DNA from 2 places in the Brevibacterium metallidurans genome. Region 1 is predicted to be linked to the other one. Evidence: predicted binding sites of a transcription regulator. Region 1 holds the regulator's gene; the other holds the start of a gene.

Evidence for each region. The regulator LexA, encoded in region 1, represses DNA repair genes until DNA is damaged. The targets are predictions, from matches to a motif close to TCGAACANNTGTTCGA.
Region 2: the regulator LexA is predicted to act here: its motif matches at 3,225-3,240, upstream of ruvA (Holliday junction branch migration protein RuvA).

The regions. Positions count from the first base shown of each region.
Region 1 covers NZ_BAAAAF010000013.1:53,561-68,397, reverse strand. Annotated here, with positions in the region: gene AACX88_RS14230 (SseB family protein) at 1-109, opposite strand, end outside; gene priA (bifunctional 1-(5-phosphoribosyl)-5-((5-phosphoribosylamino)methylideneamino)imidazole-4-carboxamide isomerase/phosphoribosylanthranilate isomerase PriA) at 115-858, opposite strand; gene hisH (imidazole glycerol phosphate synthase subunit HisH) at 960-1,577, opposite strand; gene AACX88_RS14215 (hypothetical protein) at 1,574-2,176, opposite strand; gene hisB (imidazoleglycerol-phosphate dehydratase HisB) at 2,173-2,769, opposite strand; gene AACX88_RS14205 (histidinol-phosphate transaminase) at 2,902-4,035, opposite strand; gene AACX88_RS14200 (LysM peptidoglycan-binding domain-containing protein) at 4,045-4,356, opposite strand; gene lexA (transcriptional repressor LexA) at 4,611-5,366, shown strand; gene AACX88_RS14190 (ATP-dependent DNA helicase) at 5,719-7,704, opposite strand; gene hflX (GTPase HflX) at 7,701-9,176, opposite strand; gene AACX88_RS14180 (class I SAM-dependent methyltransferase) at 9,296-9,913, shown strand; gene dapF (diaminopimelate epimerase) at 9,951-10,925, opposite strand; gene miaA (tRNA (adenosine(37)-N6)-dimethylallyltransferase MiaA) at 10,922-11,920, opposite strand; gene AACX88_RS14165 (hypothetical protein) at 11,922-12,572, opposite strand; gene miaB (tRNA (N6-isopentenyl adenosine(37)-C2)-methylthiotransferase MiaB) at 12,574-14,070, opposite strand; gene AACX88_RS14155 (regulatory protein RecX) at 14,180-14,837, opposite strand, start outside.
Region 2 covers NZ_BAAAAF010000006.1:74,085-88,921, reverse strand. Annotated here, with positions in the region: gene AACX88_RS09495 (HNH endonuclease signature motif containing protein) at 811-2,922, shown strand; gene ruvA (Holliday junction branch migration protein RuvA) at 3,257-3,853, shown strand; gene ruvB (Holliday junction branch migration DNA helicase RuvB) at 3,979-5,022, shown strand; gene yajC (preprotein translocase subunit YajC) at 5,110-5,697, shown strand; gene secD (protein translocase subunit SecD) at 5,727-8,066, shown strand; gene secF (protein translocase subunit SecF) at 8,063-9,079, shown strand; gene AACX88_RS09465 (RelA/SpoT family protein) at 9,149-11,446, shown strand; gene AACX88_RS09460 (hypothetical protein) at 11,425-12,015, opposite strand; gene AACX88_RS09455 (DUF349 domain-containing protein) at 12,111-13,463, opposite strand; gene AACX88_RS09450 (MBL fold metallo-hydrolase) at 13,570-14,217, shown strand; gene hisS (histidine--tRNA ligase) at 14,279-14,837, shown strand, end outside.

The DNA.
Region 1 (14,837 bases):
CTTCGAGGGCGGTCAGCAGCGCCGCGTCGGCCTCACCGGTGTCACCGGAGAACGGGTTGGGGGCGAGGTTGCGGCCCTCCCAGGGCTGGCCGGCGGAGTCGGTGGACATGGCGCTCAGCGTCCTGCGACGTCGAGTGCTTCTTCGAGTGTGAACTTCCCGGCGTAGAGCGCCTTGCCGACGATCGCCGAGTCGACGCCTGCGGGCACGAGGGCGCGCAGCGCACGCAGGTCATCGAGGCTCGAGACGCCGCCGGAGGCGGTGATCGGCTTGTCCGTGCGGGTCGTCAGGGACTCGAGCAGGTCGACGTTCGGGCCCTGCAGGGTGCCGTCCTTGCGGACGTCGGTGACGACGTAGCGCGCGCAGCCGGCGGCTTCGAGGGCGGCGAGGACTTCGTAGAGGTCTCCCCCGTCCTTGGTCCAGCCGCGGGCCGAGAGCGTCTGACCGCGCACGTCGAGGCCGATGGCGACCTGGTCGCCGAAGCGGGCGATCATCTCCGCCGTCCACTCCGGGTGCTCCAGGGCCGCGGTGCCGATGTTGACGCGTTCGGCACCCGTGTCCAGGGCGCGTTCGAGGCTTTCGGTGTCGCGGATGCCGCCGGAGAGTTCGACCTTGATGTCGACGGCCTTGACGACCTGGTTGAGCAGGTCCGAGTTCGATCCGCGGCCGAATGCGGCGTCGAGGTCGACGAGATGGATCCATTCGGCGCCGCGGGCCTCGAAGTCGTGGGCGGCGTCGATGGGCGAACCGTAGTCGGTTTCGGTGCCGGCTTCGCCCTGGACGAGGCGGACGGCCTTGCCGTCGGCGACGTCGACGGCGGGAAGGAGGACGAGCTTGTCGGTCGCGGGCGTTTCGGTCATGGTGGCCTTTCTTCGGTTACGGTCTGCCCGCAACGCAGTCGGTCGGGTGGTCGACGGGAGTGTGAGGGCCTGAGGGGTGAGTGCTCGGGGTCTGGCGGAGCCTACGGTCTCTCGGGGAACGAGGCGATCCAGTTGCGCAGCAGTGAGGCACCGGCCTGCGCGGACTTCTCCGGATGGAACTGCGCCGCCCACGTCGTGCCGTCCTCGACGGCGGCGACGAAGTCGGAACCGTGGTGGGCGGTCGTGACTAGGGTGCCGGCGGGATGTTCGGTCGCGGCGTAGGAGTGGACGAAGTAGAACTTCTCCTCCTCGATGCCTCTGAACATCGACGACCCTTCGGCGGCGGTGATGTCCGACCAGCCCATATGGGGCACGACAGGGGCATCGAGGGCGGTGACCTCACCGGGCCACAGCCCGATTCCGGTCGTCTCGACACCGTGCTCACGGCCTTCGGCGAAGAAGACCTGCAGTCCGACGCAGATGCCGAGCAGCGGACGGCCGGCGTCGTGGCGGGCACGGATGAGGTCGACGGCGTCGACGGCCTCGAGACCGGCCATGACGGCGGAGTACGCGCCGACGCCGGGGACGAGGAGTCCGTCGGCTGAGTCGATGACGGCATGATCGGCCGTCAGCGTCACCTCGGCGCCGGCAGCCTCCGCGGCACGCACGGCGGAACGGACGTTGCCGGCTCCGTAGTCGAGTACGGCGATCGTCGTCACTGCGACCGCCCTCCTGAGAGCACCCGGGAGATGCGCCACAGGGAGAACCCGAGGACGACACCGCCGAAGACCGCGACCGCCCAGGCCATGGCGTTGCCGCCGAGGCCGACGGTGACCCCGAAGGCGAGGACGAGACCGGCGAGGACGGCGACGATGATCCACAGCAGCGCGGTCCTGGCCAGGGCCGCCCGGCCCGGGGTCATCGTCGCCGCACTCGCCTGGAGCTTCGACATCGACGAGGTGGGGATGCTGCCCTCGACCCGGTCGGCGGTCGTGAGCTCGAGCAGCAGCTGTTCGACGACGTCGGGCAGGTTCCGCAGGGCGAGTCCCGCGGGCACATCGGATTCACGGGCGCCGTTGCGGTAATGGCCGGCGTCGATCTGCTCGTCGCTGCGCACGAGCAGGAGGACTTCGTGCTTGCCGGCGAGCTTCGAGATGGCCGCGGCCGCCTCGTTGCCGGCTTGCACTCCCGTGTCCTCGAGGACGATGCCGGTGAATTCACCGATCGGGACGATCGTGCCGGTGATGTTCGAGAGCACGCACGCGGCGGCGAGCTGGTCGGGGATCCCGAACGGGGTGACGACGACGGTGGTGCTCACAGGACTCCCTTGGTGCTCGGCACGGCGGTGGTGCGGCCGTCGGGTTCGACGGCTTCGCGCAGGGCGCGGGCGAAGGCTTTGAACTGCGCTTCGACGATGTGGTGCGGGTCGCGGCCGCGGATGAGGTCGAGGTGGACCGTCAGGCCGGCATGGAAGGCGATCGATTCCAGGGCGTGTGAGGTCATCGATCCGGTGAAGTGTCCGCCGATGAGGTGGTACTGCTGGCCTTCGGGTTCGCCTGCGTGGACGAAGTAGGGCCGACCGGAGATGTCGATGACGCACCGGGCCAGGGACTCGTCGAGGGGGACGAAGGCGGCACCGTACCGGCGGATGCCGGCTTTGTCGCCGAGCGCCTCGGCGATGGCCTGACCGATGACGATCGAGGTGTCCTCGACGGTGTGGTGGACGTCGATGTGGGTGTCGCCTGAGGAGGAGACGTCCAAGTCGATGAGGGAGTGCTTCGCGAGCGCCGTGAGCATGTGGTCGAAGAACGGCACGGTCGTCGAGATGTCGGACTTCCCGGTGCCGTCGAGATCGAGCGCGACGGACACGCTCGATTCGGATGTCGACCGCTCAAGCTGGGCCTGCCTCATAGTGTGCCTTTCTTCGTGTGCAGCGCGGGTGGTGCGCTCTCCATTGTCCCAGGGTCGCGGACCCGGCGTTGACCGGGGCGACCTCTGACGACTCAGTTCGCCGAGCGCCGTCTCAATTGAATGAGCGCCGTCTCAGTTCGACGTGAGCAGAATGCTGGGATCGGTGTCGACGATATCGCTGATCGCTGTGAGGAACGCAGTCGTCTCAGCCTCGGTGCCGGCGTTGACACGGGCATGATGGGCGATGCCGATGTCGCGGATGAGGATGCCTCGGTCGAGCAGCTTCTGCCACAGTTCGGCCGGGTTCGCGATGTTGCCGAAGAGGACGAAGTTCGAATCGCTCGGGTGCACGGTGAAGCCGAGTTCGGCCAGGTGTGCGGCGATGGCGTTGCGGGAGTCGATGAGCCGGTCGACGTTGCCGAGCAGGAGATCCGCGTGGTCGAGTGCGGTGCACGCGAGGACCTGCGTGACGTCGGAGAGATGGTAGGGCAGGCGCACGAGGCGGAGGGTGTCGATGAGTTCAGGGGCGGCGATGGCATAGCCGAGGCGCAGACCCGCGCACGCGAACGCCTTGCTCATCGTCCGGGAGACAACGAGGCGGGGGCGGCCCTCGAGGAGGGTCATCGCCGAGGGCAGTGCGGGGCGGGAGAATTCGGCGTACGCCTCGTCGACGATGACGATGCCCGAGCAGTTGTCGTAGGCGGCTTCGATGACGTCGAGGCCGAGCGAAGTGCCGGTGGGGTTGTTCGGAGTGCAGAGGAAGACGATGTCCGGGTCGACGCGGGCGACTTCGGCAGCGACCGCCTCGGCGGTGAGACCGAAATCGTCGTCACGGTCGGCATGGACCCATTCGGCACCGGTGCCGGTGGTGATGAGCGGATGCATCGAATAGCTGGGCGTGAAGCCGAGCGCGGTGCGCCCGGGACCGCCGAAGGCTTGGACGATGTGGGAGAGGACCTCGTTCGAGCCGTTGGCCGCCCAGATCATCTCCGGGGGCAGGTCGACAGGGGTGCCGGCGCGTTCGTTGACGCCGTCGAGGTAGCCGACGAGGTGCTCGCGCAGGGCGGTGAACTCCCGGTCCGGGTAGCGGTTGAGTCCGGACAGATGCGTGTCGACGGCTGCCCGCATCGCCGCGACGACGACATCCGGGATCGGATAGGCGTTCTCGTTGACGTTGAGCTGCACCGGAACGTCGAGGTGAGGAGCGCCGTAGGGCTCCCGTCCGACGAGATCGGCACGCACTGGCAGAGACTCGATGTTTCCCACACACCGATTTTAGCGCTGGGGAACGTCGAGGCTCTGGCCGGGGTGGACGACGGGCGAGGACAGGTGGTTGAGCTCGACGATGTCGGCGACGACATCGCGGGTGTCCCGGTCGAGTCCGAGGTTCGAGGCCACGGTCCAAAGCGACTCTCCCTCACCGACGACGACGGCGTCCGCGGCGACGCCGACGACCTCGTCCCCGGCGACCGCCTCGGCGGTGAACGTCTGAGCGGAGAAGAAGAGCGTGCCTCCGATGATGGCCAGCGCGCACAGTGCGGTGCGGAGCAGGCGGACGGCGCGTCGGCCACGGGTGGTCAGATGCATGGGGGAAGTCTTCGCAGACATTGCATTTACCTCTTTCTTCGTACGATTCCACCCGCAATGGGTAGAACGTCTGTTCTATTCAACATGCCATTCGAACATATGTCCAGTCCATCTCGAACATTTATGAGACAATGAACGAGAACCAGCGTTGTTGATCGGTCTCGAACAACCATCCCAGGCGGCACTGACACGAGATCTCTCGAGGCGGTTCGACCGGTGGGAAACGGCGGGATTAGAACGAAGGGGAGAGAGCAATGGTGCAGAGCAAACGAGGCAGAGGACGGCCGCGCAACGAGGATGTTGCCAGCGAGATCGCCGCGGCCCGCAGCGATGAGGACGAGGTCGAGATCCCCGACGGTCCGACCGGGGCCGGGGACTTCCGGCTCTCCCCCAGGCAGCGGCTCGTGCTCGAGACGATCGAGCGCGCCGTGGTGACCAACGGCTATCCGCCGAGCATGCGTGAGATCGGTGAGGCAGCCGGGCTCGCGTCGCTCTCAAGCGTGGCGCATCAGCTCTCCCAGCTCGAACGGCTCGGCTACGTCCGCCGCGACCCGAAGCGTCCGCGGGCGATCGAGGTCGTCAACCCGTTCGAAGAGGAGGAGGCCGAGCGCGCGAAGTACGAGGAGCTGGCGAACAACACCGTCCAGGTCCCCGTCGTCGGGCGCATCGCCGCCGGCGGGCCGATCCTCGCCGAGCAAGAGATCGACGACGTCTTCTCCCTGCCCACGCAGGTCGTCGGCTCAGGTGAGATGTTCCTGCTCAAGGTCGTCGGGGACTCGATGATCGAAGCCGCGATCTGCCACGACGACTGGGTCGTCGTTCGCAAGCAGCACACCGCCGACAACGGTCAGATCGTCGCCGCCCTCCTCGACGGCGAGGCGACGGTGAAGACGCTCAAGCGCAAGGCCGGGCGGCAGTGGCTGCTGCCGCAGAACAAGGACTACGACCCGATCGACGGCACCTATGCCCAGATCATGGGTCTCGTCGTCGCCGTCATCCGCCGCCTCTGAGGTCCAGCGGCGTTTGAGGGCATTGCCGTTTGAGCGCAGGTCCTCGCCGAGGTGGTCGACTGTACACACGAATGCCCCCGACCGATGGTGGTCGGGGGCATTCGGCATTTCCGAGGCGTGTGCGCCGGCTTGTGACGAGCGCGGCATGCGACTAGCGGGGCTTGCGACGAGCGCGGTTTGCCCTCTGCGGAGGCCGCCCAGCCCATCCACCACCTTCAACTCCACACACCACCTGTGCACGGGTGGTTTATCGCGCTGCGCCGACGTTGTGCGGAGCCGGACGGAGGAAATGACGCTGCGCGTGCGAAATGGGGCTGCGGGTGCGAAGTAGGGCTCGACGTAGGACGCGCCGTCATCCCTTCGCGGGGTCGTCCTCCTTCGTCGCGGCCAGGCGCCCCAGGGCCGTGCGCACGAGCGCCGAATCCGTCGTCGGCCACATCCGCGGCATCGAGTTGACGAGGTACCCGGCGTACCGGGCCGAACGCAGACGCGAGTCGAGGACCGCGACGACGCCTCTGTCCCCGGTCGAACGAATGAGGCGCCCGGCGCCCTGGGCGAGCCGGAGCGCGGCATGGGTCGCGCTCACCGCCATGAAGCCGTTGACCCCACGCCGGTCGGCGTCCCGGGCACGAGCCTGCATGAGCGGGTCGTCGGGCCGGGGGAAGGGTATCCGGTCGATGATGACGAGTCGGTTCGTCCGCCCGGGCACGTCGACGCCCTGCCACAGCGACATCGTCCCGAACAAGCACGCCCCGTCGTCGGCGGCGAACCGGGAGACCAGCGACGGCAGACCGTCATCGCCCTGCAGCAGGATCGGCAGGTCGACGATGCCGCGCAGGTGCTCGGCCGCGGCATTCGCCGCCGCCCGCGAGGAGAAGAGTCCCAGCGCACCGCCCTTGGAGGCGGTGACGAGCGCTTCGAGTTCGGCCAGCGCCTCCTCGCTCAGTCCGCTGCGCCCGGGTTTCGGCAGGTGCGCGGCGACGTAGACGATGCCCTGCTTGCCGTAGTCGAACGGCGAGCCGACGTCGAGGCCGTCCCACCTCGGCGCATCTGGACCGACGAGCCCGAGCGAGGCGGCCACGGCATCGAAGTTCCCGCCCAAGGACAGGGTCGCCGAGGTGGCGACGACCGTCGACTCCTCGAAGATGCCGTGGCGCATGGTGCCGGCCACGCTGAGCGGGGCGACGACGAGGTTGACCGTCTCCCTCTCCCGGAACGACGACCGGCTGAGCCAGATGACGTCGTTCTTGCCGGGGTCGCAGAAGCGTTCGGCGAGGTCGAAGATCTCCTGGCACCGGGCCTTCGCCATCTGTCGTCCGGCGTCGGCGTCCTCGCTGCGGCCGCCGATGTCGTTGATGATCTGGCGGGCGGAGTCGCGGATCTGCGTGAGCGCCAGCCCCAGGGGTTCGCTCAGCGAGAGCATGAGCCCTTCGGTGGTGCCTGAGACAGCGCGGTCGAAGGCCGCCGAAGCGGTGTCGAGCAGTGCGACGACCCCGTCCTCGACGGTCGTGTGCTTGCGCACCGCGGAGGTCGCGGCCGAGAGCATGCCCGTGTTGATCTGGCCCGACAGGGCGCTCGTCACCCGGTCCTTGAGTTCGTGCGCCTCGTCGATGATGATGACGTCGTGTTCGGGCAGCACGGAGTTCTCCCCGAACGCGTCGATCGCGAGCAGGGCATGGTTGGTCACGACGATGTCCGCCTCGGCGGCGGCGTTGCGGGCCTGCTCGGCGAAGCATTCGGTGAACAGCGGACAGTTCGAGCCCAGACAGTCGAAGGCGTTGACCGAGACCTGCGCCCACGCCTTGTCGCTGACCCCGGGGATCAGGTCGTCGCGGTCACCGGTCTCCGTCGTCTTCTCCCACGTGCGGATCCGCTGGATCTCCTCGCCGAGTCCCGACCGGTCCGCAGGTTTGCGCCCGGCCGCGGCATCCGCGCCGAGGTCGAAGAGCATCCCCTCGTCCTCGTCCGGATAGCCGCCGGCGAGCTTGTGCTTGCACACATAGTTCCGGCGTCCCTTGAGCAGCGCGGCCCTCGGCAGCGGATCGAGAGACCGTTTGACGGATTTGAACAGACGCGGGAGGTCCCGGTGGATGATCTGCGTCTGCAGGGCGAGCGTCGCCGTGGACACGATGACCTTCCCGCCCGTGCGGCTCGCATACTCCGCGGCGGGCACGAGGTAGGCCAGCGACTTGCCGGTGCCGGTGCCCGCCTGGACGAGGAGGTGGATGCCGTTGTCGAGCGACGAGGCGACCGCCTGCGCCATCTCGGTCTGCCCCTCACGGGTCGACCCGCCGATGGCGCCGACGGCCGCAGAGAGCAGGTCGCCGACCGTGCTCACTCGCCGATGACCATGTCGGGCCGGCGGAACTCCTCGAGTTCGGCGGCGAGCTCAGCCGGCACCTTCGCGTGCATGCCGGTGCCGCCGACGCCGTGCTCCTCATGGTCGACTGTGCCGAGGGCATAGATCTTCGACACCAGGTCGCCCCGCTCATAGGGGATGAGCACGGAGACCTCGATGTTCGGCGAGGGCAGCTTCTCCTCGATCGTCTCGACGAGCTCGGCGATGCCCTCCCCCGTCGCCGCGGAGACGAAGCGGGCGCCCGGGTACTCCGCGCGCAGGGCCGTGACGACGTTCTCATCGGCGAGGTCGACCTTGTTGAAGACGAGGAGTTCGGGGATGTCACCGGTGTCGACGTCGCCGAGCACCTGCCGCACCGCATGGATCTGCCCCTGCGGATCCGGGTGTGAGGCGTCGACGACGTGGAGGAGCAGATCGGAGTCCGCTGCCTCCTCAAGGGTCGACCGGAACGCTTCGACGAGCTGGTGGGGCAGGTTCCGGACGAAGCCGACGGTGTCGGTGTAGGTGAACGTGATCCCGTCAGCGGTCCGCGACTGGCGCACCGTGGGGTCGAGGGTCGCGAACAGCGCGTTCTGGACCATCACCTCGGCGTCGGTGAGCCGGTTGAGCAGGGACGACTTGCCCGCGTTCGTGTACCCGACGATCGCGACCGAGGGGATGTGGTTGCGGGAGCGGTTCTTCCGCTTCGTGTCACGGGCGGGAGCCATGCCGGCGATCTGGCGGCGCAGCTTCGCCATCCGGGTGCGGATGCGGCGACGGTCGAGTTCGATCTTCGTCTCACCGGGACCGCGGGAGCCGATGCCTGCACCGCCGGCGACACGGCCGCCGGCCTGGCGGGACAGCGACTCGCCCCAACCGCGCAGACGCGGCAGGAGGTATTCGAGCTGGGCGAGTTCGACCTGCGCCTTGCCTTCGCGGGACTTCGCGTGCTGGGCGAAGATGTCGAGGATGAGCGCGACCCGGTCGACGACCTTGACCTTGATGACGTCCTCGAGCCCGCGCCGCTGGCTGGGGGCGAGTTCGGAGTCGATGATCACGGTGTCGGCGCCGACGGCTTCGACGATCTCTTTGAGTTCGGCGGCCTTGCCGCGGCCCAGGTAGGTGCCGGGGTCCGGCTTGTCCCGGCGCTGGACGATCGCGTCGAGGACTTCGGAGCCGGCGGTCTCGGCGAGGGCGGCGAGTTCGCGGATGGAGTTCTCCGCCTCGTCGAGGGTGGTGTTCCACAGTCCGGCGAGGACGACTCGCTCGAGCCGGATCTGACGGTATTCGACCTCGGTGACGTCTTCGAGTTCGGTCGAGAGGCCGGCGACACGGCGCAGGGCGGCGCGCTCGGCGAGGTCGAACTGCGATTCTTCGTCGGCGGAGGCCTGCTTGGGGCTCAGCGCCTGGGCACCTCGGGCGAGGACACGGTCGAGCATGGCGTCTCGACGCTCTTTGTCAGTGGAGGTCATTCATTCCTTTGTTCGTGTGCAGACTCTTCGTGTGCGGGCGCCGGCCGTTGGACGACGCCTGAGAAGTACAACGCTGCGGTGCGTCCATATATTCTCCCACAGCCGCCTAGACTGGAGACGTGTCCGAGCACTATTTCACTGAGAGCCCATCGAGCGAGGCGAAGCGGCGTGAGCTCACGCTCGACCTGGCCGGTCGCACCGTGACGGTGGAGACGATGAGCGGGACCTTCTCCCCCACCCGCCTCGACCCCGGCACCGCGGTCCTGCTCAGGCATCTGCCCGATCCCGCCCCCGGCGACCTCCTCGACCTCGGGTGCGGGTGGGGTCCCATCGCGCTCGAGTCGGCATTCCAGGCCGCCGACGCCGAGGTGGACGTCCGCATCTGGGCCCTCGACGTCAACTCCCGGTCCTTGGAGTCGACCGCGGCCAATGCCGCCCGACTCGGCCTCACCTCGATCCGTCCCGTTACCGCCGAAGAGGTGCCCGAGGATCTCAGCTTCACGACGATCCGCTCGAACCCGCCGATCCGCATCGGCAAGGACGCCCTCCACGAACTGCTGGAGACGTGGCTGCCGCGCCTGGCGCCGGGCGGTCGCGCCGATCTCGTCGTGTCGAAGAACCTCGGTGCGGATTCGCTGCTGACCTGGATGCGGGGAATGCTCGGAGACGGCTTCACCGCCGAGCGCACCGCCTCATCGAAGGGCTTCCGCATCCTCACCATCCACAGGGACGCCTGAGCTCACGACCCTCGTGGTCTCCCGCCGAGGCGGTCGTTCAGTCGAGCGTGCCCTCGGCGACGAGCACGGCGGGGCCGGCGAGGGTGACCGTTCCCCGATCACCGGTCTGATCCGGGGTGATGCCGATGCGCAGGCGTCCGCCGGGGACGTCGACGCGCCACTGCAACGGTGAGGTCGGTCCCGCCCAGTGGTGGGCGGCGATCGCCGCCGCGCACGCACCCGTACCGCACGATCGGGTCTCCCCCACCCCGCGTTCGGACACGCGCATCCGCAGCGCGCCCTCTCCCCCGGCGATGTCGCTGCGGGCGGGTTCCATGACGATGAACTCGACGTTGGATCCGTGCGGGGGCACGGGCTCGAGGACGGGAGCGTCACGGAGGTCGGCGGCGGCGAGTTCGGCCGCCTCGGCGAGGGCGACGACGGTGTGCGGATTGCCCGTCTCCACCGACAGGCCCGGGCGGGCGACGTCGATGCCGGCGGTGGTGACGAGGACCTCGGCGCGCTCGTCGAGCGACCAGGAGCCCATGTCGACGGTGTACCACGCGTCCTCGGGTCCGCCCGGGGTCGTCGCGGCCGCCTCGGTGGCGGTATCGACTTCGCCGAGGGCGGGGTTGAGGGTCGTGCGGACGGTCTTGATCCCGTCGCGGGTGCCGACCTTGATCTCAGCGGCATCGGCAGGGACGCGGCCGGTGGCGACGAGGGTGTGGGCGAAGACGCGCACCCCGTTGCCGCACATCTCCGAGAGGCTGCCGTCGTGGTTGTAGTAGTCCATGAACCATTCCGCGCCGTCGGCGGCCTGCGCGTCGGCGCCGGGGATCCCGGAGTCGGCGGAGCGGACGATGCGGATGACGCCGTCGCCGCCGAGGCCGGTGCGCCGGTCGGCGAGGAGAGCCACCGTCTCGGGGTGGAGGGTGAGGTCGCCGCCGTCGTCCTCGAGGAGCACGAAGTCGTTCTCGGTGCCGTGGCCCTTGTGGAAGCGGGTGCCTGCGAGGGCGGCGAACGGGGTATTCATGATTCCAGTCTAACGATCGACTGTGCTGCCTTGAGCCGGGCCCCGGCATCGGTGACGCCGGAGTCGATCCAGGTGATGCGCGGGTCGCGGCGGAACCACGTGTCCTGGCGGCGGGCGAACTGGCGGGTGCGCACGGTCGTCGATTCGCGGGCGGCATCGGCGTCGATGGTGCCTGCGAGGTAGTCCTGGATCTGGGCGTAGCCGATGGCCCGGGAGGCGGTCTTCCCGCTCGCGAGTCCGCGGTCGAGGAGGGTGCGGACCTCGTCGACCCACCCGGCCTCCCACATGAGGTCGACCCGGCGGGCGATGCGGTCGTGCAGGGCGTGCCGGTCGAGGGCGAGGCCGATGTGGATCGTCGGTTCGATCTCCGTGTATTCGGGCAGGGACGCGGTGAAGGGTCGGCCGGTGAGCTCGATGACCTCGAGGGCGCGGACGATCCGGCGGACGTCGTTGACGGTGATCTTCTCCGCAGCGACCGGGTCGAGGTCTGCCAGTCTCGCGTGGGCTGCCCACCGGTCGGCGTCGACCTCGCCTTCGAGGCGTGAGCGCACCGTCGCGTCGGTGCCGGGGAAGTCGAGGCGGTCGGTCGCGGCGCGCGCGTAGAGGCCGGAGCCGCCGACGAGGATGGGACGGTGCCCGCGGGCGCGGATCTCGGCGATCGCAGTGCGCGCCTGCTCTTGGAAGGTCTGGACGTTCGCTTCGTCGGTGACGTCGAGGATGTCGATGAGGTGGTGGTCGATCCCGCGGCGCTGAGCAGGAGGCAGCTTCGCCGTGCCGATGTCCATGCCCCGGTAGAACTGCATCGCATCCGTGTTGACGATCTCCCCGCCGAGGTGGTCGGCCAGGTCGAGCGCGAGATCGGACTTGCCCGTGGCGGTCGCGCCGACGACGGTGATGATCGGTGGGATCGTGTCCGCAGCCTGGGTGGTGGGCTGCGACGCCTCGGTGTCGCTCACCGAGCCTGTTGTGCCGCGCGCCGATGCGGGAGTGCTCATCTCAGGTCCCGATCACGGCGCACACCGTGCGCACCTCGTGGATGGTCTCATCGATGAGGACCGTGGTTCCTCCGGTGTGGGGCTCCTCGCCGAGGTGGTCGAGGGCGGCGCCGAGCAGCTCGAGGTCCGCGTGGACCGCACCTGCCCGGCTGACCGCGTCACGGAGGCCGTTGAGGTCGCCGGTCCGCACAGCGGCCATGAACGCCGAATCGAAGTCGCCTGCCCCTGGCACCGGTGCGAGGGGCGCATTCGCCGAGGCGGCTGCGGAGAGGTCGATGGGGACGAGAACCGAATCGCTCGACCCAAGCGGTCCGATGGCTGCTTCGGCCGCCTGGGTGTGGAGAGCTGCGACTCCGAGGCCGGGATGCGCGGTGGTGCAGATGTCGCGGTCATCCTTGGTGAGTCCGCTGACGGTCTCGACCCAGTCGTCACCGTCGAGGCGTTTCCCTGTGCGGGTGTCTAGCCCGCGGTCGATGCCGAAACCTCCGAGTCCGAGGACGGCAGGCAGCGCAGAGACGGGCAGAGCCCACCGGTCTGCGGTGGAGAGCAGATCGGTGACCGCGGTCCTCACCCGCACGGCGGACGCCGCTTCCGAGGCGTCGACGTCGGGAAGGAGAACAGGGGCGGCAGGAATGAGTGCGAGTCGACCCATCTCAGCTGCGGGGGCGGATAGTCGGCATGCCGAGGACCGTGGTACCGCCGCTGCCACCGCTGGGGCTCGGGGTGCCGCAGGATTCGGCCTGCGCGCGGTCGTAGGCGTCGCCGGCGCGGGAAGGTCGGAGACCGAACCCGGTGTCGGCGAGGAGGAAGTACGGTTTGGCGTCGGTGACGGTGGCGGTGACGAAGTCGCCTGGCCGAGGCAGACTCGCGCCTTCGGGCAGTCCGACGTGGACGAGGCGATTGTCGGCGCCCCGGCCGCTCAGCCGCGGAGAGTCGGCGTTGGGCAGGCCGGTGACGAGAACTTCGACTTCGCTGCCGATGAGAGCCTGGTTCTCCTCCCACGCGATCTCGTCCTGGAGGGCGATGAGGCGTTCGAAGCGCTCCTGGACGACGTCCTTGGGCAGCTGGTCGGGCATCGTCGCAGCCGGGGTGCCGGGGCGGATGGAGTACTGGAAGGTGAAGGCCTGGGAGAAGCGGGCGCGGCGGACGATATCCATGGTGCCTTGGAAGTCCTCTTCGGTCTCACCGGGGAAACCGACGATGATGTCCGTGGTGATCGCGGCGTGGGGGATGCGCTCGCGCACGGTGTCGAGGATGCGCATGAAGCGGCTCGTCCGGTACGACCGGCGCATCGCCTTGAGGATCCGGTCGGAGCCGGACTGCAGCGGCATGTGCAGCTGCGGCATGACGGTGGGCGTCTCGGCCATCGCATCGATGACGTCGTCGGAGAACGCGGCAGGGTGGGGGCTGGTGAAGCGGACGCGTTCGATGCCCTCGACGTTGCCGACGGCACGCAGGAGCTTGGCGAAGGCACCTTTGTCGCGGAATTCGGCGCCGTAGGAGTTGACGTTCTGGCCGAGTAGGGTGACTTCGACGACGCCGTCGGCGACGAGGGCTTCGACCTCGGCGAGGATGTCACCGGGTCGGCGGTCCTTCTCCTTGCCGCGCAGACTCGGCACGATGCAGAACGTGCACGTGTTGTTGCATCCCACGGAGATCGACACCCACCCGGAGTGCTGGGATTCGCGGCGGCTGGGCAGGGTGGAGGGGAAGACGTCGAGGCTCTCGAGGATCTCGACCTGGGCTTCGTCGTTGTGCCGGGCGCGTTCGAGGAGCGCGGGCAGGGATCCCATGTTGTGGGTGCCGAAGACGACGTCGACCCAGGGGGCTTTTCTGACGATCGTGTCGCGGTCCTTCTGCGCCATGCATCCGCCCACGGCGATCTGGAGTCCGGGGTGCTGCTCCTTGACCTTGGCGAGTCGTCCGAGGTTGCCGTAGAGCCGGTTGTCGGCGTTCTCCCGCACCGCGCAGGTGTTGAAGACGACGACGTCGGCTTGGGACTGCGTGTCCGCGGGAACGTAGCCGGCGTCGTCGAGGAGACCGGAGAGGCGTTCGGAGTCGTGCACGTTCATCTGGCAGCCGTAGGTCTTGACCTCGTAGCTGCGGGGGTGCTGATCCGCGGAGTGCGGAGAGTCGATGAGTTCAGTCATGGCCCCACCATTCTAGCGGCTCCCCCGATCCCGATGCCCGCGCTGCCGGAGCCGCGGCTCCACCCGCCGGGTGATGTTTCGCGGGCGGGGCCCACCTGTCGGCGGACCATCACCCCTCGGCGAGGACCTCGCGGGTGACCTTGAGGCAGATCGTCGAGGAGAACCCGCGCCGGGCGAGCATGCCGAGGATCCGCCGTTCGCGGACCTCATGGTCGAGACCGCGGGTCGAGCGGGCCTTCTTCTCGGCGACCTCACGGGCGAGGTCCTCTTCCCCGTCGACCTCGGCGACGACTCCGGCGATGGTCTCCTCGTCGATGCCCTTCTTCACGAGCTGGCGGCGCAGGGCCGACCGGGAGAGCTTCCTGCTCTCCCGTTGGGCCTTCGCGAACCGCTGCGCGAACTGGCCGTCGTCGAGAAGGTTCGACCGTTGGAGTTTGGCGATGAGCCGGTCGACGGCCGCGGGCTCGAAGTCACGGCGCAGCAGCTTCTCCCGCAGCTCGGTCGAGGAGTGATCGCGCATCGCGAGCATGTTCAGCGCTGTCTTCTTCGCCTTCGCGTACGCATCGGCGAGCTCCGGAGAGTCCGAGAATGGTTCGTCCGGCACCGTGCCTGTCGGTTCTCCTGCGCCCGAGCCGGGCGGTTGAAGGCCGCGCGCCGGATCCCCCGGCACCGCCTCGGCGACGGCAGCCGATCCACCCTCGTCGAGGCGCGCGAAGTACCCCGTCCCGCCTGCGGCCTGTCGGGCCTCGAGGTCCGACATGGCCTGG
Region 2 (14,837 bases), on a different contig from region 1:
TCGGCGCATTGTCCCTGGTCGAACGTGCACACTGCCGAAAATTGGAATGACGTCGAACAGCGTCGAAAAAACCTTGAATAAATCGAACGAAACTATAGACGTGAGATGGTGATGGGCGTAGGATGTGACTAACCGCACAACGAAGGCGTTGACGGATAGAACATCGAGACCATGACATTGACACCGGATCGCACACCGAATCCCCGGGGCGAAGGCTCCCCGGGCAATGGGTCGGGTGCGGGCGGAAAGGGACAGCAGGGTCTCCGTCGTCGAGGCAAGTCGCGCGGGCCGGGGCGGGGGAGTCGGAACCCTTCGCAGGGAGACGGCCAGCCTCAGTCGCTGTTCGAACAGCTCGAGGCTGCAGGGATGGATCTCAGCGGGCATCAGCTCGCCGAGCGTCTCGGCGACATCGCGCCGGTGACTCCGCGGGATTTCGGCACACTCGACGAACCAGATCCGAGGACGGACCGGGAATCGACTGCTGATTCACGATCGAACACGGATTCACTTTCGACCTGCGATTCGCAGCCGGCGTCCGATTCGAAGTCCAAGCCCGCTACAGGGTCGCTGTCCGGCTCGCGGTCTGAGACCAGTTCGAAGTCGACGTCGAAGCGTCGCCGGCCGAAGGGCGGCGGAGGCGACAATGCTGGCGACTTCGCTGTGGGCGCAGCCGGGGGCAATGTGTGCGCCACCGGAAGTGGCGGCGGCACAGCCGACGCCGAGCGCCCGTGCGTGAGCGATATCGCCAGTCCCTTCCAGACGGCAGCAGACGAGCACCGAGACACCTCGATTCCCGACTCCCCACATCCCATGCTCAGCAACGAGCAGTGGGCCGACCTCAAGGCGAAGGTTCCCGAAGTGACCGAGAGTCTCGGCTCACTCACCGAACTGGCCGCCCAGCTCCAGGACTTCCGTCGACCGATGGGGCCCGATGAGGCGGTCACGGTGATGCAGGGGCTCGAAGCGCTCAGTCGCATCGTCGATCTGCTCTCAGCGGTGACGCTCTCGGTATTCGAACGCACCGGCACCCCTAAGGACTACGGGGCGAAGACGACCAAGGCGCTCGTGCAGGACAAGCTCAAGCTCAGCGGAACCGAGGCTCACCGTCGGACCGAGCTCGCGAAGAATCTCGGCAACAGGGTCGACATCACGGGCCAGTCCCGACCGCCGAAGTATCCACTTGTGGCCGAAGGACTCCAGTCAGGCAGACTCTCGTCGAGTCAGGCGACGGCCATCACCGAATGCCTGAAGGATCTGCCGTTCTGGCTCGGCGCTGACATGCGGACCAAGGTCGAACAGAAGCTCGTGACGCGAGCCCCCACCGTGCGCGTCTCCGACATCAGGCGTATCTTCGCGGACATGCTCGACCGTCTCGACCCGGACGGGGAGGAACCCAAGGACTCTCACGATCGGTCGCACTATCGGGTCAACGTCCGGCAGCGCCGTGACGGCGACTGGGACCTCTCCGGTCTCCTCGACCCGATCTCCGGAGGAATCCTCCAGGGTTGGCTGACCTCGCGGATCAAGGCTGACGATCCCGCATCAGGTGAGGGCGACTCGGCAGCCGGCAATCACGCGGCCCCGCCCGACGGGACGGCTATGACCGGCAGCCCCGACTCCGCAGCTCCTGACAGCTCGGGTGCGGTACAGCGTGCAGGCCAGGGCGAGGTGCCACCTGACGATCAGGGTGCAGCCCCGGATTCCGGCCAGCTCACGGAGCCGACTGGCGGCCGAGCCGCGGACGAGCAGGAGATCATCGACCTCTTCGGCAGTGTGCTCTCGGGAGATATCTCCGACGCCCGCATCCCGGCTGATCCTTTCCCCACTGACCCCAGCCACACCGACGCGGCGCCGACCACCGACGCCTTCACCGGTGCGACGGCTCAGCAGAATCGGGGATGGGGAGTCCGCGAGGACGGCTCGTTCGTCGATACCACCGACGCCCAAGGCTCGGTGAAGAACCTCATGTACGAGCGCTTCGCCACGCTTCTCTCCCGGATCGAAATGGGTCGAGTCGGCAGGGGAGCACCGTTCGCGTTGGTCGTCACGGCGACCGCGGAGAACCTCGCGGAGAAGAAAGGGCGCGCAGAGACCGGAGACGAAGCGGACTTCCCCGTCGACCTCGCCGTCGATGAGGGTCTCAACGGCTCGGTGTTCTTCCACCTCATGAGCGACAGAGCCAAGTCTCTGAGCCTGGCCACCGAACAGCGGTACGCGACTCCGAAGCAGCTCGCCGTTCTCGCCGCTCGCGATCAGGGATGCACCTTCCCCGGATGCGAGACGCCGCCCGGCTGGTGCGATGCTCACCACATCGTCCCGTGGTCCAACGGTGGGAAGACCGACATCAACAACCTCACCCTGGCCTGCGGTCTGCACCACCATCTCATCGACAAGTCGGACTGGTATGCCTACATGCTCTTCGACGGTCGACCGGCATGGATCCCTCCCGCGTCGATTGACGTCGAACGTCGGCCTGTCCTCCATGCCCGATTCATCGCCCGCGAAGCAGCCGAATCGCTCTTCGACGAAGTCGCGGGGACAAGTGCGGCCGGGGTGCGCCAGCGGGGGACAAGTGAGGCCGGGGTGAGCACGTGGGGGACAAGTGAGGCCGAGGCGGGGCAGCGGGGGACAAGTGCGGCCCAGGTCGGCCCGAAGGGAACAAGTGCGCCTACGGCAGGACCGGATGAGGCAAGCGGGCCCGGAACCGGTCACCAGGGGACAAGTGCGACGGTCGACGGTCGAATCGACGCAGGTGGTCCAGTCCGTGATCCGGATCCGTCACGGGCGGACAACGAGCGGGGTGGGCATGCGGACCCGTGGGGAATCGGCGGTCAGCGCGGAGTCGGCGGTCCGCGTGAAGACAGAGACCCGCCCGGATACAGCGACTCGCGTGGAGACGATGATCCGGGGGAGCGAGCGTGAGTGCGCCACGCTGGAATGGCAGTGAGCGGGCCACTGCGTCGCGGCCCCGAGCAGCTGTTGCGCTGCGCAGGTCGTTGCGCGCGCCAATGCGCAGTGACGCGAGTGTCGCTTCGGATGAGTCGACGAGTGCTGACGATGCGTCGGCCACGGGAAACGTCGGACGGGGCTGTCGCCCTGGGCATCCCGGTCGGGGCGGTCGGCTCGGACATGTCGGCCGCGAGCGTCGGCCGGGGCAGGTCGGACGCGAGCGTCGGCCCGGGCATGTCGGCCAGGACCAGCAGTGCGTTCCTGTTAGTCTGGATTCGTACAAGTGTTCCCACCCGAAAGGCTGTCCGTGATCAGTTTCCTCAGCGGTACGGTTCATCGCATCGCAGCTGACCACCTCGTCGTCCTCACCTACGGAGTCGGACGAAAAGTGCACGTGACACCGGACACGCTCGCCGGGACCCGCCACGGTGCCGACATCGATCTCGTCACCACTCTCGTCGTCCGCGAGGACTCGATGACGCTCTTCGGATTCGGCACCGAGGACGAGAACCACACCTTCGAAGTCCTCCTCACGATCTCCGGGATCGGCCCGCGCCTCGCCATGGCCATCCTCTCCGTCATGGGACCCGACGAACTCGCCGCGGCGATCGCCGGTCAGGACGCCACCGCGCTCACCCGGGTGCCCGGCATCGGGAAGAAAGGCGCCTCGCGCATCATCCTCGAACTCGAGAACAAGCTTCCGAAGTTCGCCGCCGCCGCACCCGGCCCCGCCCTGTCCTTCGGCGGGTCCAACCAGCAGGTCGTCGACGCTCTCGTCGGCCTCGGCTGGAAGGAACCCCAAGCCGCCGAGGTGGTCCAAGAGGTCGTCAGCGACCTCGGTGCCGACGCCGGCACCTCGGCGCTGCTCAAAGCCTCCCTCAAGGTCCTGGGTGCGCGGAAATGACCGGTCCGACACCGTCCTCACGCGGTACTGAGGCATTCGGTCGAGAGCCAGAGTCATTCGGCCGGGATTCCGGGGCATTCGGTCGAGAGCCAGAGGCATTCGACCGGCGGGCCGAGTCCTATGAGATGGACTTCGGCGACCAGCGGCTCACCGGTGCCGAACATGACCGCCTCGTCTCGGGGACAGCCGAAGCCGCCGAACGCGATGCGGAAGCCGCGCTGCGCCCCAAAGGACTCCACGACTTCATCGGCCAACCGCAGGTCCGCGAGCAGCTCTCCCTCGTCCTCGACGCAGCCAAGGCCCGCAGCAGGACCCCCGACCATGTCCTGCTCTCCGGCCCTCCCGGACTGGGCAAGACGACCCTGGCGATGATCATCGCGCACGAGATGCAGGCGAGCCTGCGCGTCACCTCGGGCCCGGCGGTCCAGCACGCAGGCGACCTCGCCGCGATCCTCTCCTCCCTCGAAGAGGGCGAAGTCCTCTTCATCGACGAGATCCACCGCATGGCCCGTGCCGCCGAGGAGATGCTCTACGTCGCGATGGAGGACTTCCGCGTCGACGTCATCGTCGGCAAAGGTCCCGGAGCCACCGCCATCCCGCTCGACCTCCCTCCCTTCACCCTCGTCGGCGCCACCACCCGCTCGGGCCTGCTGCCCGCCCCGCTGCGCGACCGCTTCGGCTTCACCGGCCACCTCGACTTCTACTCCAGCGCCGACCTGCTCACCGTGCTCACCCGCTCGGCGCGCATGCTCGGCATCGACGCCGAGAACCGCGGCCTGCAGGAGATCTCCACCCGCTCCCGCGGCACACCCCGCATCGCCAATCGCCTGCTGCGCCGAGTCCGCGACTGGGCGCAGGTCCGCGGCACCGGCATCATCGACGAAGCCGCAGCGCTGAGCGCGCTGACCGTCTACGAAGTCGACGCCCTCGGCCTCGACCGCCTCGACCGCTCGGTCCTCGACGTCCTGTGCCGCCGCTTCGGGGGAGGACCCGTCGGACTCGGCACCCTCTCCGTCTCCGTCGGAGAGGAAGCCGACACCGTCGAAACGGTCTCCGAACCCTACCTCGTGCGCGAAGGACTCATCAGCCGCACACCCCGCGGCCGGGTCGCCACCTCGGCGGCGTGGAAGCACCTGGGACTGCACGTCCCAGCAAACTATGAGTTCTGATCCGGTCCGATGAGTTCGCCTTGAGTGCGGAGTTCGAACTAAGCTAGTGCACTGGTCCGTCCTTATGAAAGGCAGAATTCCTTGGAAATGCTCCTTCCGCTCGCACTTGCGGCGCTGCTCATCTTCTTCCTGTTCAACTCCCGCCGCAAGCAGAAGGCGCGCATGGAGCAGATCAAGTCCGGTCTGGTCCCCGGTGCCAAGGTCATGACGACGTTCGGCGTCTTCGGCACCGTGCTCTCCATCGATGAGGCCGACAACCAGGTCACCATCGAATCCGGTCCCGGCACCATCCTGCGCGTCCACCGCCAGGCCATCGGTCAGATCGAGAACCCCGAGACCCCTGCCGATGTGGCACCCGCCGCCGACGACGCCGAGACCCCGGCCATCACCGACGCCGAACTCGACGCCATGAACGAACGCAAGCGCGCCGAGAACGGCGACCTCGACGAGACCGCCGAGGCGAAGGCCGACGAGACCGCGCCCGCCGACGACATCGAGGCGATCGCGAAGGCCGACGCCGACGCCAACACCGCTGAGGCGAAGGCCGCCGAGGCGAAGAAGGACGACGCTGCGACCGTCGACGGCGCAGACGCTGCGAAGAACGACTCGGCGACAGAGGACGAGTCGTCGAAGCCCGGCACGGATGCGCCGGACTCCGACGACAAGAAGAACTGACGCCCCGCAACCCGATCGAAAGCTGAAGCGTGTCCGACATCGAAGAAAAGCCGCGACCAGGTCTGCGGTTCCTGTGGTTGACGATCATCACCCTCGTCCTCGCCGGCGTCCTCGCCGGGGGAGTGATCTGGTCCGATGCGACGACCACACCGAAGCTCGCCCTCGACCTCGAAGGCGGCACCTCGATCATCCTGGAACCCCAGGTGTCCGAGGACACGACCATCAGCAAGGAACAGCTCGATCAGGCGGTGGCGATCATCCGCCAGCGCGTCGACTCGACCGGTGTCTCCGAAGCCGAGATCACGACGCAGGGTGACCGCAACATCGTCGTCAACCTGCCCGGCAACCCGGACGAGGAGACCCGCAACCTCGTCCGCTCGTCCGCTCAGCTCGTGTTCCGCCGCGTCGCCCTCGTCGGCGACCCCCGTTCCCAGGAGCAGATCAACCAGCAGCAGTCCAACCAGGACAGCGGCGGCGGTGACCAGGGTCTGACCGACGAGGAGAAGAAGCGCCTCGAAGACCTCACCGGCGGAAACCAGGAGTCCCCGGCAGGCGGCGGTGCCGTCGTCAACCCCGGTGCCGCGGGCACTGCCGACAATGCCGGCGCTGCCGACAACGCGGATCCGAACGCCGGGGGCAACGTCCCCGGACCGGCAGGCACCGGTGAAGCGACCAGCGCACCCTCGACCCCGGCCGAAGGCGGCCAGGACCAGAAGGTCACCGACTCGACTCCGTGTCCGCTGTTCGATCCTGAGAAGGACGCCGCGGAATGGCAGACCGAGGACATCGTCAAGCAGTACACCGAACTCGACTGCACCGACCCGAAGAACCGCACCGGCGGTGTGCAGCAGCCGGCTGACAAGCCCGTCGTCTCCTGCGCCCAGGACGGCTCGGCCAAGTACGTGCTCGGACCGGTCGAACTCTCCGGCGACCACCTCGACGACGCGAGCTTCGGCTACGCCGCCGGCGCCAACGGCGTCCAGACCAACCAGCCGGCCGTCAACCTCGAGTTCGACGACACCGGTCGCGAGATCTTCAAGCAGATCACCTCGGCGATCACCGGACTCCAGCAGCCGTACAACCAGTTCGCGATCTCGCTCGACGGTCTCGTCCTCTCCGCCCCGACCTCGAACGCCGTCATCACCGACGGCCGTGCCGAGATCTCCGGCAACTTCACCATGGATGAGGCTCAGACCCTGGCCAACCAGCTGAAGAACGGCTCACTGCCGATCAGCTTCCAGGTCCAGAGCGAAGAGCAGATCTCCCCGACGCTCGGCGCCAACTACCTCAACATCGGCCTGCTCACCGGCCTCGTCGGCCTCCTCCTCGTCGTCGTGTACTCGCTCCTGCAGTACCGCGTGCTCGGCCTCATCACGGTCTCGAGCCTCGTCGTCGCCGGTGTCCTCACCTATCTGCTGCTGCTCATCGCCTCGTGGAGATACGGCTACCGGCTCTCCCTGGCCGGTGTCGCCGGCATCATCATCGGCATCGGCATGGCCGCCGACTCCTTCATCGTCTACTTCGAACGCGTGCGAGACGAGCTGCGCAGCGGCCGCAACCTCCTCTCCGCCGTCGAAGTCGGCTGGGACCGCGCCAAGCGCACGATCTGGGCGTCGAAGTCGGTCAACATGCTCGCCGCGGTGATCCTCTACATCCTCGCCGTCGGCTCGGTGCGCGGATTCGCGTTCACCCTGGGGCTGACGGTGATCGTCGACATCATCGTCGTCTTCCTCTTCACCCACCCGATGCTCGAAGTGCTCGCGAGAACGAAGTTCTTCGGCCAGGGCCACCCGATGTCGGGCATGGACCCGCGCCTGCTCGGCGTCAAACCCGCCGCCTACCGCGGTGCCCTCAACATCGACCTCGACGACTCCGCGAAGTCGCCCGAGGCGAAACGCCGTGAGAAGGCCCGCGCCCGCAAGGCGGGTATGGACAGTGCTGACACGGAGACGATCGCCAGCCGCCGCGCCAAGGCCGCCAAGAACGCGCGCGCCGAGGCGGGAGGCACGACGACGAAGGTCCGGACGGCCGACTCGACGACCGACACGGACGCGACCACCGAGGACTCGGCGACCGACAGCCTCATCACCGAGACCGAGGTCACCGAGACCGACGACAGCGTGACTGTCACCGAATCGACCGAGACCGTGGTCGACGATGACTCGACGGACGCGCCCGAGGACACGACAACCTCGGCGAAGGACGCGACCACCTCGGCGAAGGACGCGAAGACCTCCCGCCGCCGTCGCGGTGGCAGAGGCGGCAACTCCAGCGCGACGGCCCCGAGCGGCGGCACCATCGCCGAACGGAAGGCGGCCGCCAAGCGCGCCGCACAAGGCAACGACGACGAGAAGGGAGCCGAGAAGTGAAACGGTTCTTCGCATGGGGCAACCGCCTCCACAACGGCGAGTCGTCGATCCCGTTCGTCGGCAAGGCGAAGCTGTGGCTCGGCATCGCCGGCGTCCTCGTCCTCCTCTCCCTCCTCGTCCCGCTCGTCGCCGGCTTCAACTTCGGCATCGCCTTCCGCGGCGGCTCCCAGTTCCAGGTCGACAACGTCACCGACACCTCGGCGGCCAAAGGCGAGAGCATCGTCAACGACGTCGTCCCGAACTCCGAACCGCGACTGACCCCCACGGGTGAGACCGGTGTGAAGATCGAGACGAACCAGCTCAGCGACGCCCAGATGCAGGAGGTCCGCGACGCGCTGGCCACCGGCTATTCGGTCAACGCCGAGGACGTCACCTCGACGTTCGTCGGACCCCAATGGGGTGCGGACGTGACCTCGAAGATGATCCGCGCCCTCGTCATCTTCGTCGCCATCGCCATGATCGTCATGGCCCTGTACTTCCGCACGTGGAAGATGTCGCTCGCGGCGATCATCGGCCTCTTCGTCGTCATGATCATCACGATGGGCATCTACTCGGCCACCGGCTTCGAGGTCACCCCCGAAGCGATCATCGGCTTCCTCACCGTCTTGAGCTTCTCGCTCTACGACACGGTCGTCGTCTTCGACAAGATCAGAGAGAACACCGCGCGCTACCAGGACAACCGGCGCCTGAAGTTCTCCGAACTCGTCAACCTCGGCGTCAACCAGACGACGGTCCGCTCGATCAACACCTCCGTCGTCTCGGTCCTGCCGATCGCCTCGATCCTCTTCATCGGCGTGTTCCTCCTCGGCGCCGGCACCCTCGTCGACATCTCCCTGTCGCTGTTCATCGGCACGATCGTCGCCGCCGCCTCGACCCTCTTCGTCGCCAGCCCGCTCTACGCGCTGCTGCGGTCGAACGAGCCCGCGGTGAAGGAACAGGAACAAGCCGTGCGAGAATTGCGTTTACGGAACGGATCAGAGGACGTTCCGCCCGTGATCCACGCGGAGATCTGAGTCCGCTTCCTCGCCGAGGTGGGAGTCTGATCCTCGGGTGAGCGCGGGTCCGAGCAGAGAGGGGATGTGATGGCGTCATCAGCTGAATCGCGCCGTCCGCGCGGCATCTCCCGGCTGGCCTGGTGGGCTGCCAGGGCGCAGAACAACGCCGACTACCCGCGGGTGCTTGGTCCGATGATCCGCGCCCTGCAATCGAGCCACCCCAAGGCCGACATCGACCTCGTCGTCCGTGCCTACACGGTCGCTGAGGAGGCCCACCGCGGTCAGACCCGCAAGTCCGGGGACCCCTACATCACCCACCCCGTGGCGGTCGCGACGATCCTCGCCGAGATCGGCATGCTGCCGGTCACCCTCGCCGCCGCTCTCCTCCACGACACCGTCGAGGACACCGACTACTCGCTCGAGGAGCTCACCGAGTCCTTCGGCCCCGAAGTCGCCGCGATGGTCGACGGGGTGACGAAGCTCGACAAGCTCACCTACGGTCAGGCAGCCCAGTCGGAGACCGTGCGGAAGATGATCGTCGCGATGGCCAAGGACATCCGCGTCCTCGTCATCAAACTCGCCGACCGCCTCCACAACGCCCGCACCTGGAAGTTCGTCCCGGCCGCCTCGAGCACGAAGAAGGCCCGCGAGACGCTGGAGATCTACGCTCCGCTCGCCCACCGTTTGGGCATGAACACGATCAAATGGGAGCTCGAGGACCTCTCCTTCCAGGTCCTCCACCCCAAGGTCTACGACGAGGTCGTCCGCCTCGTCGCCGATCGCGCTCCCGAACGCGAGAAGTACCTCTCCACGGTCTCGACCGAACTCCAGGCCGAACTCGTCGACTCCGGGATCGAAGCCGCCATCACCGGCCGACCCAAGCACTACTACTCGATCTACCAGAAGATGGTCGTCCGCGGCCACGAGTTCGCCGACATCTACGACCTCGTCGGCGTCCGCGTGCTCGTCGAGACCGTCCGCGAATGCTACGCCACCCTCGGCATCGTCCACGCCCGCTGGAACCCGGTCCCCGGCCGGTTCAAGGACTACATCGCGATGCCGAAGTACAACATGTACCAGAGCCTACACACCACGGTCATCGGCCCCGGCGGCAAACCCGTGGAGATCCAGATCCGCACCCACGAGATGGACAGGCGCGCCGAGTTCGGCGTCGCCGCGCACTGGAAGTACAAGGACCGCGGCAACCCGTCGAAGGCGATCACCTCGAACACCGCCCGCTCCGTCAAGGTCTCCGACGACGGCGGCGTCGACGACGCAGCCTGGCTGCGCCAACTCCTCGACTGGCAGCGCGAGGTCTCCGATCCCGACGAGTTCCTCGACAGCCTCCGCTACGAGGTCAACTCGAAGGAGGTCTACGTCTTCACCCCCAAGGGCGACGTCATGAGCCTGCCCTCGGGTGCGACACCGGTCGACTTCGCCTACGCCGTCCACACCGAGGTGGGGCACAAGACGATGGGCGCGCGCGTCAACGGCCGGCTCGTCGCCCTCGACACCGAACTGAAGAACGGCGACTCCGTCGAGGTCTTCACCTCGAAGGACGAGAACGCCGGACCCAGCCGCGACTGGCTCGGCTTCGTCAAGAGCCCCCGCGCCCGGTCGAAGATCCGCCAGTGGTTCTCCAAGGAGCGCCGCGAAGAGGCGATCGAGAACGGGCGCGAGCAGCTCGCCCGCGCGATGCGTCGGCATTCCCTGTCCGCGAACGCCCTGATGAGCCAGGAAGCCCTGCAGGTCGTCTCGACCGAGCTGCGCCTGCCCGACGTCACCGCCCTCTACGCGGCGATCGGCAACGGGGTGACCTCGGCCGCCCATGTCGTCGACCTGCTCGCGAAGGAGGTCGGCGACGACGACGAGGTCACCGTCCTCCCGCCTGCCCCGCGCAACCGCACCGGGCAGTCCTCTGGGCACCATTCATCGGCCGGGGGCGTCGTCGTCAAGGGCGTCGACGACGTGCTCGTCAAACTCGCCCGCTGCTGCACCCCGGTGCCCGGCGACGAGATCGTCGGCTTCGTCACCCGCGGCTCCGGGGTCTCCGTCCACCGCGTCGACTGTCCCAACGTCGTCTCCCTCGAACGCGAACCCGAACGCATGGTCGAGGTCTCATGGGGGGAGAAGACGAGCGGGGTCTACCTCGTCCAGATCCAGGTCGAAGCCCTCGACCGCTCCGGACTGCTCTCCGACATCACGAAGGTCCTCACGGACACGCACGTCAACATCCTCTCCGCCTCTGTGGCCACCTCGAAGGCCCGCGTCGCACAGTCGAAGTTCGTCTTCGAGATGTCCGATGCCAGCCACCTCGACACCGTGCTCTCCGCAGTGCGCAAGGTCGAAGGCGTCTTCGACGTCTACCGCATCTCCGGCGGCTGAGACTCGCGCACCGCAGGGACCGCGGGTCGGGTGTGGGCGAACCGTTCGACGACCTCACGCATCTGCGCGGCGAACGGCCTGCGCGCGACACTGTCGAGGTAGAGACCGAACCGGATGCGCTCGGTTTGCGGGACCTCGTCGATGAGTTCGGCGACCGCGCGCTGCGAACCGGCCTCGGGGGAGCGGACATGGGGCAGGAGCAGATCGTAGAGCGTGCGCATCGGCGTCGTCACGGGCACCCCGGCGATCGTCTCCCACTCGCTGCGGGCGAGATTGAGCTCATGGACGATCAGTCCGTTCTGTTCGAGCACGCGCCTGCGCGGGTGCGTGGTCAAGGTCAGCGGACTCGGCGCCCGACCGAGACCGAGATGGACCCACCAGGCCGTCGCATGCGAGACGACGAGCCGCGCGGGGATCTGCGCGGCCAGAGCGTGGATGCGATCCTCGGCGTCGAGCACGGCACCCGAGCGCACCCACGTCGTCTCCGTCAGCGGCGTGAGCAGCCCGTCGAGGGTGAGCTCGGTGAGGTGCTCGTAGCCGTAGTCGCTGACGCGGAAGATGTCCTCCATGAGGACACTATCGTCCTCTCACCGCCGGGGAGCAAGACCCGGATCGCGGCCTGTGGACAACCCGGAACTCGCGTGCAGCGCCCTGTGGATGGCCGTCAGTCGAGTTCGGCCGCGGTCTGCGCGAGCTGATCGCGCCAGGCCCGGCGGGCGTCGAGAGCGGCCTGCGCCTCGGCGACGGACTTCTCGTCCCCACCGGCCTTCGCCGCCTCGAGGGCGGCTTCGAGTTCGGCGATCGACTCATCAAGCTGGCTCAGCGCCCCCGAGGTGCGGGCCTTCGTCTCCGGGTTGCTGCGCTTCCATGCCGCATCCTCGGCGTCGGCGAGAGCGCGTTCGACCTCCCGCAGACCGTTCTCCATCCGCGAGACGTCGGCCCGGGGCACCTTCCCCGCGTCCTCCCACTCGTCCTGGATGGCGCGCAGCTCACGCTTCGCCGCCGTCGGGTCGGTGATCGGCAGCAGCGCCTGCGCCTTGGTCAGGAGCGCTTCCTTGACCTCGAGGTTGCCCTTGTACTCCTCGTCGAGGGCCGCGTTCTCCGCATCCCGGGCCGCGAAGAACACGTCCTGGGCGGCGCGGAAGCGCGCCCAGAGAGCGTCGTCGTCCTTCCGGGAGGCACGGGGTGCGCGCTTCCACTGGGTCATGAGGTCCTTGTACTTCTGGGACACCGTGCGGAAGTCGGTCGAGGAGGACAGGGACTCCGCCTCGGCGACGATCTTCTCCTTGATCCGCTTGCCCTCGGAGTTGTGCTTGTCGAGTTCGGCGAAGAAGTCCTTGCGCTTGCGTTCGAAGGTGTTCCGCGCCTGCGAGAACCGGCCCCACAGCTCCTGGTCGACGGCCCGCGGCAGACGGGGTCCGCTGCGCTGCATGTCCTTCCACGCCGCGAAGAGCTCACGCAGACGGGCACCGGAGACCTTCCACTGGATCTTCTCGGGATCCTTCCCGGCCAGGGTCTCGGCTTCGACGACGATCTCCTCGCGCTTCTGCGCGGCCTCGAGCTTGGCCGCCTCGGCGCGCGCGGCCTGCTTCGACTCGGTCGCCTTCGCATCCGAGAGCAGGGTGTCGAGGGTGGCGGCGAGCCCCTTGAGGTCACCGACGACGTTGGCCTCGGCCAGGGACTCCCGCAGCGCCGTCGCAGCCGTCGTCACCTCACGCCCCGGAGCTCCTGCGGACAGGCGATTGCGCAGGTGAGCGGCGTGTTCGAGGAGTTCGACGTACTTCTTCGCGAAGTACTCGACGGCTTCCTCACCGCTCGCGTCCGGGTACTGGCCGACCTCGCGTTCGCCGTCCGCGGTGATGACGTACACCGTCCCGGCCTCATCCGCGCGACCGTGCGTGACCGCGCGCGCCACCTCGGCGTCGTGGTCGACGGTGGTCCCGCTCACCGGCTGGGCCGCCTGTGGGCGCGGCACCGAGGAGGGGCGGGGAGTCGGCTTGGGGGTCGGGGTCGACATGTCTCTCACCTGTTTCTTCATCGGTCGAACCGGCGGTCTCGCCGATCACTCGATCATTGCGTCATCCCAGCATAACCATCAGGTCGCCTCTGGATAGACTTCGGCCATGGATGTCTTCACCACCCGTGCCGAATTCCTCGACGTCAACTGCTATGCCGTGCGCGCCGAGGGCCGCAGCGACTGCATCCTCGTCGACGCCGGCTACGACGCCGCCCCCGACCTGGCCCAGCTCCTCGCCGAGGAGGGGCTGGACCCGCAGGCGATCTTCCTCACCCACGGCCACCCCGACCACATCCTCGGCCTGCCGGGACTGCTCACCCGCTGGGACGTCCCCGTCCACCTCGGCGCCGGGGACCACTACCGGGTCGAGAAGCCGGGGGAGACCCTGGGACCGCAGTTCGCGCAGATGATCGCGCCCCTGCTCACCGATTGGCAGGCCCCCGCCGAGGTGGTCCCCTTGGACGACGGCAGCGTCGTCACCGTCGCCGGACTCACCGTCACCGCGGTCGCCGCCCCCGGCCACACGGAGGGCTCGACCCTGCTGCGGGTGAGCGCCGACGGCGAGGAGGTCATCTTCACCGGCGACGTCGTCTTCGCCGGCGCCATCGGACGCATCGACCTGCCCGGCGGCGACGCCGAGACGATGGCCGCCACGCTGCGGTCCTTCGCCGGCCTGCCCGACGTTCCCATCTATCCTGGACACGGCCCCGCATCGCGGGTCGGCCACGAACTGCGGACGAACCCGTTCCTCTGACCGCAGGCACCGCAGAGACACCAGAACCACAGGACCGCACGGTCCCTGAGCAAGGAGAACCATGGCGAAGTCAGCCCGTCTGTCCGGATTCCCGGAACGGCTCCCGGCCGAAGCAGTGATCGAGAAGCGCATCATCGACATCCTCGGCCACACCTTCGCCCTGCACGGCTTCTCCGCCCTGCACCACCGCGCCGTCGAACCCCTGAGCCAGCTGGCCAAGGACGGGGAGATCGACAAGGAGATCTTCGCCGTCTCCCGCCTCCACGCCGAGGGTCCCGAACGCAACCCGCTCGGCCTCCACTTCGACCTCACCGTACCGCTCGCCCGTTTCGTCACTGAGAACGCGAACGAGCTGAGCTTCCCGTTCCGGGCCGCCCGGATCCAGCCGGTGTGGCGTGGGGAACGGCCCCAGGCCGGCCGGTACCGCGAGTTCATCCAGGCCGACGTCGACATCATCGGCGACACCGAGCTGCCCGGCCACTTCGAAGTCGAGATCCCGCTGACGATCGCCGACGCCTTCTCCCGGCTCGCCCCGCTCGGTGTGCCGCCGATCAGGATCGTCGTCAACGACCGCCGACTGCTCGAGGGCTTCGCCCGCGGCATCGGACTCACCGACATCC